Regions from separate parts of the Streptomyces sp. NBC_00557 genome, predicted to be linked through region 1. Evidence: riboswitches for the same ligand, from Rfam matches in the RefSeq annotation. Region 1 holds a riboswitch; each other region holds the start of a gene.
What was found. A riboswitch is a leader RNA that binds a small molecule or an ion and turns the genes downstream of it on or off. The one in region 1 is predicted to bind cyclic di-AMP.
Positions count from the first base shown of each region.

Region 1 (4,439 bases):
TAGCGGACGTTGTGGGGCGTGGTGAAGACACCGGTCGGGATCCGGTCCCGGACGGTGACGCCCAGGGTGCGCAACTGCTCGGCCTTGTCGGGGTTGTTGGACAGCAGGTCCAGTTCGCCGATGCCGAGCGCGGCCAGCATCTGCGCGGCGGCCGTGTAGTCGCGGGCGTCCTCCGGCAGGCCGAGCGCGGCGTTCGCCTCGTAGGTGTCGAGGCCCTGGTCCTGGAGGGCGTACGCGTCGAGCTTGTTGTAGAGGCCGATGCCGCGGCCCTCCTGGCGGAGGTAGAGCAGGACGCCGCCGCGGCCGGCGATGCGCTCGACCGCCTCGCGCAGCTGGGGTCCGCAGTCGCAGCGGGCCGAGCCGAAGACGTCGCCGGTCAGGCACTCGGAGTGCAGCCGCACCAGCGGGACCGCGCCCGGCGCCGGGTCGCCGAGGACGACGGCGACGTGCTCCTGCCCGTCGGTCAGGCCGTGGAAGGTGACGAGCTCGGCGTCGACGCCGTAGCCGTCGTGGAAGCGCAGCGGCACCCGGACGCGGGCGCGCGGCGTGGCGGCGGGAGTGTCGGGCATGCGGATCCCTCCGGAGGCTTTTGCTTCAGATTTGAAGCAGCTATACGCAGGGACCCTACCGCATGCTTAAAAGTTAAAGCAATCAGTTTCCGCCGGCCGGGGAATCGGGGCCGGAACAGGACGAACGGCGCCGCCAGGGCACCTCCTCCGTCCGGGGAGCGGCGCCCTCGCCCTGCAGGCCGCGCGCGATCCCCGTGCAGATCTCCTCCAGCTGCCCCACCTGCTCCGGCGTGAGCCGGTCGAAGAGGGTCGCGCGCACGGTCTCGACGTGCCCGGGCGCCGTACGCTCCAGTACGGCCATGCCCTCGTCCGTCAGCACGGCGATGCTGCTGCGCCTGTCCCAGCGGCAGTCCTCCCGGCGCACCAGCCCGTCCCGCTCGAGCCGGCTCACCGCGTACGTCAGCCTGCTGCGCGTGATCTTCAGCGTCTCGGCGAGATCGGTCATCCGCAGCCGCCGGTCGGGCGCCTCGGAGAGGTTGGCCAGCACGGAGTAGAACAGATGGGGCATGCCGGCGTCCTGCTGGAGCTGTCGGTCGACGGCGTCCTCCAGGAGGCGCGACGCGGCGAGATACGCGCGCCAGGCGCGCAGCTCCTCGGGGCTGAGCCAGCGGGTCGTCATGCCGCCAGTGTAAGTTTGTTTAAAACTTGAACCAAGTCACGCCACCCCGCAGGGAGACCGCGCCGATGTCGTACCCGTACGTGCTGCTGTCCGCCGCCGTCTCCCTCGACGGCTACCTGGACGACACCGGCCCCGACCGGCTGCTGCTGTCCAGCCCGGCCGACTTCGACCGGGTCGACGCGGTCCGGGCCTCCGTCGACGCCATCCTCGTCGGCGCCGGCACGATCCGCGCCGACAACCCGAGGCTGCTGGTCAACTCGGCCGAGCGGCGCGCGGCCCGGGTCCGGGCGGGCCGACCGGAGTACCCGCTGAAGGTGACCGTCACCGCCACCGGCGACCTCGACCCCGGCGCGCGGTTCTGGCACACCGGCGGCGACAAGCTCGTCTACACCACCGACGAGGGGGCGGAGCGGGCCGCCGGCCGGGTCGGCGACGTCGCCGACGTCGTCCCGCTCGGCCCCGGCCTCGACTGGCGGGCGCTGCTGTCCCACCTGCACGACGTGCGCGGGGTGCGGCGGCTGATGGTCGAGGGCGGCGGCACGGTCCACACCCAGCTGCTGCGGCAGGGCCTCGCCGACGAACTGCAGCTGGTCCTCGCGCCGCTTTTCGTCGGCGACCCGGCCGCGCCCCGCCTGTTCGGGCCCGGCGGCTACCAGGCCGGCCGGCTGCGGCTCACCGAGACCCGCCGTATCGAGGACGTGGTCCTCATGCGGTACGAGCCCACGGCCCCCGGCAGCGGTCCGCTGCCCACCGCCGCCGACCGGCACTGGCTGCGCACCGCCTGCGAGCTGGCCGCGCTGTGCCCGCCCGCGAAGACGGCGTTCAGCGTCGGTGCGCTGGTGGTCGCCGCCGACGGGACGGAACTGGCCCGCGGCCATTCGCGGGAGGGCGGGGACGCGGTGGTCCACGCGGAGGAGGCCGCGCTGGCCAAGGTCGATCCGGCCGACCCGCGCCTGGCCGGCGCCACCGTCTACAGCAGCCTCGAGCCCTGCGCCCGGCGCGCCTCGCGGCCCGCCCCCTGCGCCGAGCTGATCCTTCGCGCGGGGGTACGGCGGGTGGTCACGGCGTGGCAGGAGCCGGACACGTTCGTGCCGGGGGCCGACGGGACCGGGGTGCTGGCCGGCGGGGGCGCGCAGGTGGTCGTCCTGCCGGAGCTGGAGGACCTCGCCAAGGCGCCGAACGCCCACCTGCTGGGGTGAACACTCCGGGCCGGGGAACACCCTGGGCCGGAAAACACCCAGGGCCCGGAAACCAGCTGGTTTCCGGGCCCTGAGCCTTCAGTAGCGGGGACAGGATTTGAACCTGCGACCTCTGGGTTATGAGCCCAGCGAGCTACCGAGCTGCTCCACCCCGCGTCGTTGTGACTCCAGCATACACCAGTCCGAAGGCCGCCCGACGCCATCCCCGGCCGTCCCTCACCAAGAGTGACCGGACGACCGCCGTCCGCATAACATCTGAGACACCATCAAAAACACCGATGCTGCTGTTCGCTGACCAACTCGCCCCTTTTTCCGCAGTCTTGGCCGGTAAGTCCCCGGCCGGAAACCTTAATGATCAAGCCGAACGGCTTGGAAAGTGCCTGTCAGGTCTATTAACGTTCGATAACGCAGCGCGGTCGTCCCAGCCGTCACAAGAGGCGGCTCCGTGCGCACGCGCCGAATCCCGCGAGGGAACCGGGGAACCACCACCTTGGGGTGAATCACGCGGATGCCGTCGTGAACTCGCAGAGTCCACGACCGGTATACGCGCGTAGGAGACCTTCCTGCTCCGAACCCGTCAGCTAACCCGGTAGGCGGAGGAAGGAAAGGAGCACGCCCGAGTGGCGTCCAACCGGCCCGCCCCAGAAGCCCCCTTCATGCCCCAGCAGGCCGAGCCGGAGACCTTCGGCTACGGCGCCTACCGCGCCGAGGAGGGCCCCTGGGAGGAGTGGAACCCCACCGAGGACTCCGTCGCCCCGGTCCGGGGCCGGCACCGGGTCGCCAAGCAGCGCGGCGGCTTCGCGCGCAGCTCCACCGTCCTCGGCGTCGGCGTGATGGCCGCGGTCGGCGCGGGCGGCATGGCCAGCGCCAACACCGGCAAGCCGCCGGTCTCCATCTCCCTGCCGGACCTGGACTCCGTCGAGCACATCTTCGGCGACTCCTCCTCCGCTCCCGAGGCCGCCGCCACCGGGCTCAGCAAGGTCGGCACCACCACCGACAGCGCCGAGACCGGCAACGCGGGCGAGGCGCTGCGCAACCGGATCATGGCCCAGGCCGAGCAGCAGCGGGGCCAGGCCGACAGCAAGGCCACCACCGCCGCGCTCGCCGCCGCCGAGAAGCAGACCGCCGACGCGGCCGCCAAGGCGGAGAAGGAGGCCGCCGCCAAGGCCGCCGCCGCCAAGGAGAAGGCGGAGGCCGACGCCGAGAAGGCCGCCGAGGCCAAGCGGCTGGCCGAGCTGGCCAAGCAGTACACGCTGCCGGTCGTGTCGTACACGATCACCGGCACCTTCGGACAGCCCGGCGCGATGTGGTCGTCCGGCTACCACACCGGTCTCGACTTCGCCGCCCCCACCGGCACCCTCATCAAGGCCGTCCACAGCGGCACGGTCACCGAGGCGGGCTGGGCCGGCGCCTACGGCTACCGCACCGTCCTGACCCTGGACGACGGCACCGAGCTGTGGTTCTGCCACCAGTCCTCGATCAACGTCTCCGTCGGCCAGAAGGTCTCCACCGGCCAGGTCATCGGCCGCGTCGGCGCCACCGGCAACGTCACCGGCCCGCACCTGCACCTGGAGGTCCACCCGAACGGGCAGGCCACCGGGATCGACCCGGCGCCCTGGCTGCGCGACAAGGGCCTCAACCCCTGAGCCGCACCGCTCTTCTCGCGGGATTCCCACGCCGGCGGCGGAATGCGATCATCCACCGCCGGCGTTGACTTGGAGCATGACTTCTCTGCGCACACTCGGTTCCTCCGGCCTCGAGGTCTTCCCGCTCTGCCTGGGCGGCAACGTCTTCGGCTGGACCGCGGACGAGGAGACCTCCTTCGCCGTCCTCGACGCCTACGCGGAGGCCGGCGGCAACTTCATCGACACCGCCGACTCCTACACGGCCTGGATCGAGGGCCACAAGGGCGGCGAGTCCGAGACGGTCCTCGGAAAGTGGATCAAGTCCCGCGGCAACCGCGACCGTGTCGTCGTCGCCACCAAGGTCAGCCAGCACCCCGAGTACCAGGGACTGTCCGCCGCCAACATCAAGGCCGCCGCCGACGCCTCC
Region 1 covers NZ_CP107796.1:4,301,411-4,305,849, forward strand. Annotated here, with positions in the region: gene OG956_RS18490 (GTP cyclohydrolase II) at 1-569, opposite strand, end outside; gene OG956_RS18495 (MarR family winged helix-turn-helix transcriptional regulator) at 652-1,188, opposite strand; gene OG956_RS18500 (dihydrofolate reductase family protein) at 1,254-2,387, shown strand; tRNA gene OG956_RS18505 (tRNA-Met) at 2,470-2,543, opposite strand; cyclic di-AMP (ydaO/yuaA leader) riboswitch at 2,832-2,998, shown strand; gene OG956_RS18510 (M23 family metallopeptidase) at 3,008-4,033, shown strand; gene OG956_RS18515 (aldo/keto reductase) at 4,110-4,439, shown strand, end outside.

Region 2 (4,439 bases), 530 kb from region 1:
ACCGGGAACGGCTACTACGGCGGTCTGCAGATCTCGCAGGAGGACTGGGACAAGTACGGCGGCACGCAGTTCGCGGAGAGCGCCGACCAGGCCAGCCGCAACCAGCAGATCGCCGTCGCCGAGAAGATCCTCGCCGACCAGGGCACCGCGCCGTGGGCCATGTGCGCGCTGACCGCCGGGCTGACCTCCCACTCCGGTTCGCTCGACGTCGACACGGGCGTCGGCGGCTCCGGTGGCAGCGGCGGTTCGGACGGCGCCTCCGGCTCGGCGGACGGCTCCAGTTCGTCCGGTCTGCCTGATTCGTCCTCCAATGGCTCCGGTTCGGGCCGGGCGTCCGGCTCCGACTCCTCCGGCTCCGGCACCTCCAGCCCCTCCCCGGACGCGAGCAGCACGCCCGCCCCGGGCGACGCCACCGGCACCCCGGGCACGGCCGACTCCACCGGAGCCGGCACCCCCAAGTCGGACAAATCTCATGAGTCCGGCGCACAGGACACCGGAAGTTCGCGGGGGAGTGCCGGTCCCTCCAGCGACACGCCGGGTGCCGACATGCCGGACAATTACCAGCAGAGTGCCGGTTCTTGGAGCCTGGTCGACACCGGAGCGCTCAGCAGTGGCGGACGTCACCGTGGCGCAAGTGCGGACGAAAGTGTGACAAACGGTCAGAAGTCCTCGTCGTCCGGCCGTCACGCCGGCCGCGGGCCGGACACGTACACCGTCCGCGAGGGCGACACCCTCGCCTCCATCGCCGACTCGCTCGGCGTCGACGGCGGCTGGCGCGCGCTCTATGAGAGCAACAAGAAGGTCATCGGCGCCGACCCCGACGACATCGCCGCCGGTCAGACCCTGAAAACCGACGGATAAAACGGCGCTGGCCAGGGCTAGTTGACGCCCCACTTGATCACGCAATGTCCGATTTGGAGAAAGTGTGGGATGAGTCTCAGAAGCCCTGATCGTCTTTGAAATTCGGCCGACGGCGTGTCTACGGTCAGGACCGCTCGTCACCACGAGCCCCGGCAGTCGCAACGCCGAATCCTGCCAGCGGTTGCCCGGGAACAGTCGTCGCGTCAAGCGCCGTAGGCAGGAGCGGGGGACCCAAGGTAAGTGCCGCGCCGAGCAGTTGCTGCCCGGCCGGCTAGGGGTGAAGCCGCACCTCGCGCAAGCGGGAGTGCGGCCGGGCAACTCAACCGGCCCGAACCCGACAGCTCACCTCGCAGGCGTCGGTGAGGGGATCGATCCATGCTGTTTTCCGCCAAGGGCAAGCACCGCCGCCCGTCCAAGGCCGTCCGTGCCGTCGCGCTCGCCGGTGTCACCGGCGCCGCCGTCGCCGCCCCGCTGATGGCCGCGGGCAACGCCTCCGCCGCCACCGCCTCCCAGTGGGACGCCGTCGCCCAGTGCGAGTCCGGTGGGAACTGGTCCATCAACACGGGCAACGGCTTCTACGGCGGCCTGCAGTTCACCAACTCCACCTGGGCCGCTTACGGCGGCACCGCCTACGCCCCGCGCGCCGACCTGGCCACCAAGGCCCAGCAGATCGCCGTCGCCGAGAAGGTCCTCGCGGGCCAGGGCAAGGGCGCCTGGCCGGTCTGCGGCACCGGCCTGAGCAGCACGCCGTACAACGGCTCCGCCCCCGCCGCCTCCACGAAGTCGTCGTCGAGCGGCACCGTCACCCGCTCCACCGGCAAGCAGGCCGCCACCCGCTCCACCACGCGCACGGCCCCGTCGGCGAGCAAGACCGTCACCACCCCGACCGGCGCCAAGGTCAAGAAGGGTGACGGCGAGTACAAGGTGGTCAAGGGCGACACCCTCAGCTCCATCGCCGCGAAGCACGGCGTGCAGGGCGGCTGGCAGAAGCTGTTCCAGCTGAACAAGGACATCGTCAAGAACGCCGACCTGATCTACCCGGGCCAGCAGCTGCACCTCAAGTGACGGCCGGCGCCTGACGCCCGGCTCCGATCCGGCCCACAGCGCCCTCACAGCCGCCGCCCCCCAACGGGAGGCCTCGTGAGGGCCACCCCCCGTCCCCACGGGCTCCCCGCCCCGGCGCGTGTTCCCCCGTACGCGCCGGGGCGGGGCTTTTCTTTGCCCGGCCGTCTTCTGGTGTTCCCTCGCACCCCCCTTTGTTCCGGCGGTGAACAATAGGTACCGTCTGCGTGTCCCTCCCGTCCACGGGACGGTCGGTCGGTGGCCGGCGCCCCGGGGACGGTTAGGCTCTAGTCGCACGGCGCGGCCGCAAGGCACACGCCCCGCACTTCCAGCGTCACATCCCAAGAAGGAGATGCTCGTGCCGTCCATCGACGTCGTCGTAGCCCGGGAAATCCTGGACTCCCGAGGCAACCCCACGGTCGAGGTCGAGGTCGGCCTCGACGACGGCAGCACGGGTCGTGCCGCCGTCCCGTCCGGCGCCTCGACGGGCGCCTTCGAGGCCATCGAGCTGCGCGACGGTGACCCCAACCGCTACCAGGGCAAGGGCGTCGAGAAGGCCGTCCTCGCCGTCATCGAGCAGATCGGCCCGGAGCTGGTCGGCTACGACGCCACCGAGCAGCGCCTGATCGACCAGGCCATGTTCGACCTGGACGCCACCGACAACAAGGGCTCCCTCGGCGCCAACGCCATCCTCGGCGTCTCCCTCGCCGTCGCCCACGCCGCCTCCGAGGCGTCCGACCTCCCCCTCTTCCGCTACCTGGGCGGCCCCAACGCGCACCTGCTGCCGGTGCCGATGATGAACATCCTCAACGGCGGCTCGCACGCGGACTCCAACGTGGACATCCAGGAGTTCATGATCGCCCCGATCGGCGCGGAGTCCTTCTCCGAGGCCCTGCGCTGGGGCGCCGAGGTCTACCACACGCTGAAGAAGGTCCTGAAGGGCAAGGGCCTGGCCACCGGCCTCGGCGACGAGGGCGGCTTCGCCCCGAACCTCGGCTCCAACCGCGAGGCCCTGGACCTCATCCTGGAGGCCATCAAGGAGGCCGGCTACACCCCCGGCGAGCAGATCGCCCTCGCCCTGGACGTGGCCGCGTCCGAGTTCTACAAGGACGGCTCCTACGTCTTCGAGGGCAAGAACCGCTCGGCCGCCGAGATGACCGAGTACTACGCCGAGCTGGTCGAGGCCTACCCGCTGGTCTCCATCGAGGATCCGCTGTTCGAGGACGACTGGGAGGGCTGGAAGACCATCACCGCCCAGCTCGGCGACAAGGTCCAGCTCGTCGGCGACGACCTGTTCGTCACCAACCCCGAGCGCCTCGCCCGCGGCATCGAGGAGGGCGCCGCCAACGCCCTGCTCGTCAAGGTCAACCAGATCGGCTCGCTGACCGAGACCCTGGACGCAGTCGAGCTGGCCCAGCGCAACGGCTACAAGTGCATGATGTCCCACCGCTCCGGCGAGACCGAGGACGTCACCATCGCCGACCTCGCCGTCGCCACCAACTGCGGCCAGATCAAGACCGGCGCCCCGGCCCGCTCCGAGCGCGTCGCCAAGTACAACCAGCTGCTGCGCATCGAGGAGATCCTCGACGACGCCGCGGTGTACGCCGGCCGCAGCGCGTTCCCGCGGTTTCGCTCTGCGAACCAGTAAGCACAGCAAGGGCTGAGCCCCAGAGCTGAGCCAACGCGGAGTAAGGCTTAGCCAGTCGTCCGTACGTCCCCGGACCCGGTCCCGTACCGTGTCCGGGGACGTACGCACGTGTGAGGCCACACCGGCGAAGGGGAGCGGAGGAGCCAGATGGCCGTGAAGGACCGGGACCGTTTCTCCACCGCGACCAGGCTGCGGCTGCTCGGCGAGCAGACGGCGGCCCGGGTCTACCGCTCGCAGAGCAGGCGGCAGGCCCGCCGTTCCCGGCTCACCGGCCGCGCCGCGCTGCTCGCTCTGGTGCTGTGCTCGCTGGTCGTCGCGCTCGCCTACCCGATGCGGCAGTACGTCTCCCAGCGCGCGCAGATCTCCGACCTCCAGCGCCAGCAGCAGCAGGCCCGCAAGCGGGTGGAGCAGCTGCGCGACCTCAAGGCGCGCTGGCAGGACGACTCCTACGCCGAGCAGCAGATCCGGCTCCGGCTGCACTATGTGATGCCCGGCGAGACCGGGTACACGGTGATCGACCCGGGCCTGGCCAAGCAGTCCCGCGCCGACCTCAGGGGAGCCCGGCGCCCCTGGTATGCGAACGTCTGGGACGGAGTCGACAAGTCCGACGCCTCCGACCAGTGAACCCACAGAAAGCCTTTCGAAGACCAGTCATGGAACAGCCCCCGCCGCCCACCCCGCGCACCGAGCCCACCGACGCGGACGTCGAGGCCTTCAAGCAGCAGCTCGGCCGCCCGCCGCGGGGCCTGCGGGCCATCGCGCACCGCTGCCCGTGCGGCCGGCCGGACGTCGTGGAGACCGCGCCGCGGCTGCCCGACGGCACGCCCTTCCCGACGACGTACTACCTGACGTGCCCGCGCGCCGCCTC
Region 2 covers NZ_CP107796.1:4,826,775-4,831,213, forward strand. Annotated here, with positions in the region: gene OG956_RS21030 (transglycosylase family protein) at 1-861, shown strand, start outside; cyclic di-AMP (ydaO/yuaA leader) riboswitch at 1,060-1,232, shown strand; gene OG956_RS21035 (transglycosylase family protein) at 1,237-1,926, shown strand; gene eno (phosphopyruvate hydratase) at 2,282-3,571, shown strand; gene OG956_RS21045 (FtsB family cell division protein) at 3,719-4,195, shown strand; partial or broken gene OG956_RS21050 (DUF501 domain-containing protein) at 4,225-4,439, shown strand, end outside.
Region 2: it holds a riboswitch for cyclic di-AMP, as region 1 does, so the genes downstream of both, OG956_RS21035 (transglycosylase family protein) here and OG956_RS18510 (M23 family metallopeptidase) in region 1, are expected to answer to the same signal.

Region 3 (4,439 bases), 1.1 Mb from region 1:
CTGGCTAGGCTCCGGCCCATGGACGCACTCATCCATCTCTTCGTCGGCCTGCACATCATCGGCATCGCCGCACTGCTCGGCGGTTTTCTCACTCAGATGAAGGCGATGGGCCAGGGCACGGCCCGGTTCGTGCCCGGGATGCTGCACGGGGCGCTGACCATGCTGGTCACCGGCGTGGCCCTGGTCGGTCTCAACCAGGCCGACGACCATCACGTCAACACCATCAAGATCGGCGTCAAGCTGGCGCTGCTGATCGTGATTCTCGGCCTGGTCTATGTGAAGCGCGACGAGGAGCGGGTCGACAAGGGAGTGTTCGGCCTGGTCGGCGCCCTTACCGCGGCGAACGTCTTCATCGCCGTCCTGTGGACCTGACGCTCGTCCCGCCGCCGGCGCCACGGGCCGCGAGCAGCGCACCGGCGGCGACCACGAGCCACGCCGCCACCGCAACCCACAGCAGCAACCGTCCCGGCCAGGTGAGCCAGGTGACGCCGACCGCGCTCGCGACGGACAGCACGGCCACCGCCGTCATCCCCATCGGGAACACCGTCGCCCAGCGCAGCAGGTGACAGCCGCGCCGGGGCCGCACCGCCTCGGCGGCCACCAGCACGGCGTACCAGGCCAGATCCAGCACCAGCAGGACCACGGTCACGGTGCGCAGCACGCCGCGGTCGTCGGCGTTCCAGAGGTACAGGCCCGTGTCCCCGGCCATGAGCAGTCTCGCTCCGGCCAGCGCCGAGATCCCGAGTGCACCGCCCGCGATCCAGTGGTCGCCCGCCCCCTGAAGCACCTGCCGTCCGTCGAAGCGGGTCAGTGCGGCGCCGTAGAGCACCAGACCCAGCCAGAACACCACCAGCGCCGTGTGCGCCGGCCAGGCCGTGCGCTCGGCCGCGGCCAGGGTCGCGGCCAGTACGGCGAGCCCCTGCGTGGCCACACAGCACAGGAACACCGAGCCCGGCATGCGCCGCCCCCAGCGCCGTACGACCAGGAACAGCAGCACCGGGCAGAGCAGCGCGGCGAGGGCCAGCAGGGCCTCGGCGGTGGTCCGGGCGCCCGCGGCCGACATCCGGGTGCCGAGCACCGTGGTCGCGGCGACGGAGGTGAGCGCGCCCGGACTCTCCGCCTCGGCCATCCAGTGCCGCGGCTCGGCGACCAGCCGCAGCACGAAGGCGGCGGCCAGCGCGATCCAGGCGACCCAGGCCAGCGCCAACACCGCCCGGGACACGGTCTCGGCACCGGTCAGATGCAGGCCGATCGACAGGATGCCGGTCGCCATCACCGCGGACCCGGCCGCGGGGGACCGCTCCGCCCACCACGCACGCAGACCTGAGATGCCGGGCATGTGCCGATGCTAGGGAGGCGTCGCGCTCCGGTTCGGCAAGGGCACGCGCGCGTGAAGGGGAAAGCCGGCACGCGCGCGCACCGCGCGTGGAGGCGACAACCCGGGCCACCCGCGCGTGCAGGTGAAGACACCGGCCGCGCGCGTGGATGGAATGTCCCGTACACACACGCGTGGGTATCGCAAAACGCCTGTACGCGCGCGTGGGCGTCGGAAAACGCCTGTATGCGCACGTAGGCATCGCAAAACGCCCGACGCACGTGTGGGCATCCGAAAACGCCCGTACGCGCGCGTGCGGTGAGCCCGGCCGGCCCGGTCAGCCGGGGCGGACCACGCTGTGGATGATCGACTCGCCGCCGTAGTAGATGGACTCCTCGCGGACGTACGCGCCCGGCTTCGGGGCGTGGATCATCATGCCGTTGCCTATGTAGACGCCGACGTGGCTGATGTCGTCGTAGAAGAAGATCAGGTCACCCGGCCGGGCATCGGCCAGCGAGACCGTGGTACCCGCGCCGACCTGGTCGTACGTGGTGCGCGGAAGCGTGACGCCGGCGGCCTTCCAGGCGGCCTGGGTGAGGCCCGAGCAGTCGTAGGAGTCCGGGCCGGTGGCGCCCCACACATAGGGCTTGCCGAGCTGCGCGCGGGCGAAGGCCAACGCCTTCTCGGCCTTCGTGTCGTACGAGCTGGACGCCGTGGACCCCGCCGAGCCGGAGGCGGACGCCGTGGACGAGGACGAGTCGGCCTGCTGCCGGGCCGCCTGCTGCTTCGCCAGCTCCGCCGCCCTGCGGGCCGCCTCCTGCTGCTTCTCCCGCTCGATGGCGGCCAGCCGGGCCTTCTCCTGGGCCGTCAGCGTGGCCAGCAGCTCGCGCGCGGAGGCCAGTTTCCGCTGCACGGTGGCCTTGGCGGTGCGCAGATCGCGCTGTGACGCGTCCAGCGTGCGCAGGCTGTCGGAGGCCTGCCGCCGCTCCTTCATGGTCGCGGCCTGCTCGCCGATGTAGGCGTCGACCGCGCGCTTCTCCCGTGAGGTCAGCCGGTTCATCAGCTGGCTCTGGTCGAAGTAGTCCTGCGGGTCGTTCGCGAGCAGGAAGGTGGCCGTGCCGGGAGCGGCGGCGCCGGTGCGGTACTGGGCGGCGGCGAAGGAACCCAGCTCCTCGCGTGCCTTGTTGAGGCGCTCGGTGCGCCGGGCGAGCTCGTCGCGCAGGGCGTCGACGCGTCCCCGCTGCCTGCCGGTCCGCTCCTTGGCCGCGTTGTACTTCTCGGTCGCCGACTCCGCCTGGCGGTAGAGGTCGTCGACCTTCTTCTCGACCTCCTCCAGGCTGGGCTTGGCGTGATCGGTTCTCGGGGCGGCCTCGGCGGTCTGCGAGAACACGGCCATGGAGGTGAGGGCGGCGGTGGCGAGGGCGGGGGTGCGGAGGCCCGCGCCAGAGGTCCCGCCGGGGCGCGGCTTGCGGTGCGACGCCAAGGGAGGCGACTCCTTCCAATGGGCCGCCTACCGGGTTAGCTGTCGGGTTCGGGCGGTGGTTCGGAAGGGTTGCCCTACGGCGTCGTCCCCTCGGGAGTCGGCCGATTCACCCCGGGATCGGTTGGGTCCCCGGCTCCGCGCGCCGAGGGGCGCGCCGGACTCGGCGGAGGCCGCGCACGCGGCCTGACGGCAACCTAGCCAACTCGTGTGACTACTGTGAAGGTTGGTGCGTGATATGTCCGATACATTTTTGTGATCCGCCGCCGGGATCGCCGCCCCGTCATCGGGTGATTCCGCAGCGTGAGGGACATGTCGTACCGCCTGTGACCGTCGTCTTTACGGGACGGCGACCAGTTGTCGGTGGCGCGCCCTAGACTCGTAGAGCGATGAGCAGCCTCTTTGACGACAGCTTCCTGGCGGACCTCCAGGCCCCTCGCGGGCACGAGGAGGAGCCCCCGCCGCCGCCCGAGGACGATCACGCTCCGGAGCCGGTTCCGGACGATCTGTTCGGCGGGAAGTTCGACGCGCCGCCGGACCGGGACACCCACTACCGCGACGGCGCCCCGCGCCCCGCCCTCGACTCGGCGGCCCTGCTGGAGGGGCTGAACGACAACCAGCGCGCCGCCGTCGTGCACTCCGGCTCCCCGCTGCTCATCGTCGCCGGCGCCGGCTCCGGCAAGACCCGCGTCCTGACCCACCGCATCGCCTACCTGCTCGCCGAGCGGCACGTGCACCCGGGCCAGATCCTCGCGATCACCTTCACCAACAAGGCCGCGGGCGAGATGAAGGAGCGCGTCGAGCAGCTCGTCGGCCCGCGCGCGAACGCGATGTGGGTGATGACCTTCCACAGCGCCTGCGTGCGCATCCTGCGCCGCGAGAGCAAGAAGCTCGGCTTCACCTCCAGCTTCTCCATCTACGACGCCGCTGACAGCAAGCGCCTGATGGCCCTGGTCTGCCGCGACCTGGACCTCGACCCCAAGCGCTTCCCGCCGAAGTCGTTCAGCGCGAAGATCAGCAACCTGAAGAACGAGCTGATCGACGAGGAGGACTTCGCCGCCCAGGCCACCGACGGCTTCGAGAAGACCCTCGCCCAGGCCTACGCGCTCTACCAGTCGCGGCTGCGCGAGGCGAACGCGCTCGACTTCGACGACCTGATCATGACGACGGTCAACCTGCTGCGCGCCTTCCCGGACGTGGCCGAGCACTACCGCCGCCGCTTCCGCCATGTCCTGGTCGACGAGTACCAGGACACCAACCACGCCCAGTACGCCCTCGTCCGCGAGCTGGTGGGTACGGGCGAGCACGACGAGGACACCCCGCCCGGCGAGTACGACATCCCGCCCGCCGAGCTGTGCGTCGTCGGTGACGCGGACCAGTCGATCTACGCCTTCCGCGGCGCCACGATCCGCAACATCCTCCAGTTCGAGGAGGACTACCCGAACGCGACGACGATCCTGCTGGAGCAGAACTACCGCTCCACGCAGACCATCCTGTCCGCCGCCAACGCGGTCATCGAGCGCAACGAGTCCCGCCGCCCGAAGAACCTGTGGACCAACGCCGGCCAGGGCGCCCGCATCACCGGCTACGTCGCCGACAACGAGCACGACGAGGCGCAGTTCGTCGCCGACGAGATAGACCGCC
Region 3 covers NZ_CP107796.1:3,247,342-3,251,780, reverse strand. Annotated here, with positions in the region: gene OG956_RS13650 (hypothetical protein) at 19-372, shown strand; gene OG956_RS13645 (tellurite resistance/C4-dicarboxylate transporter family protein) at 350-1,339, opposite strand; gene OG956_RS13640 (C40 family peptidase) at 1,653-2,798, opposite strand; cyclic di-AMP (ydaO/yuaA leader) riboswitch at 2,806-2,974, opposite strand; gene pcrA (DNA helicase PcrA) at 3,185-4,439, shown strand, end outside.
Region 3: it holds a riboswitch for cyclic di-AMP, as region 1 does, so the genes downstream of both, OG956_RS13640 (C40 family peptidase) here and OG956_RS18510 (M23 family metallopeptidase) in region 1, are expected to answer to the same signal.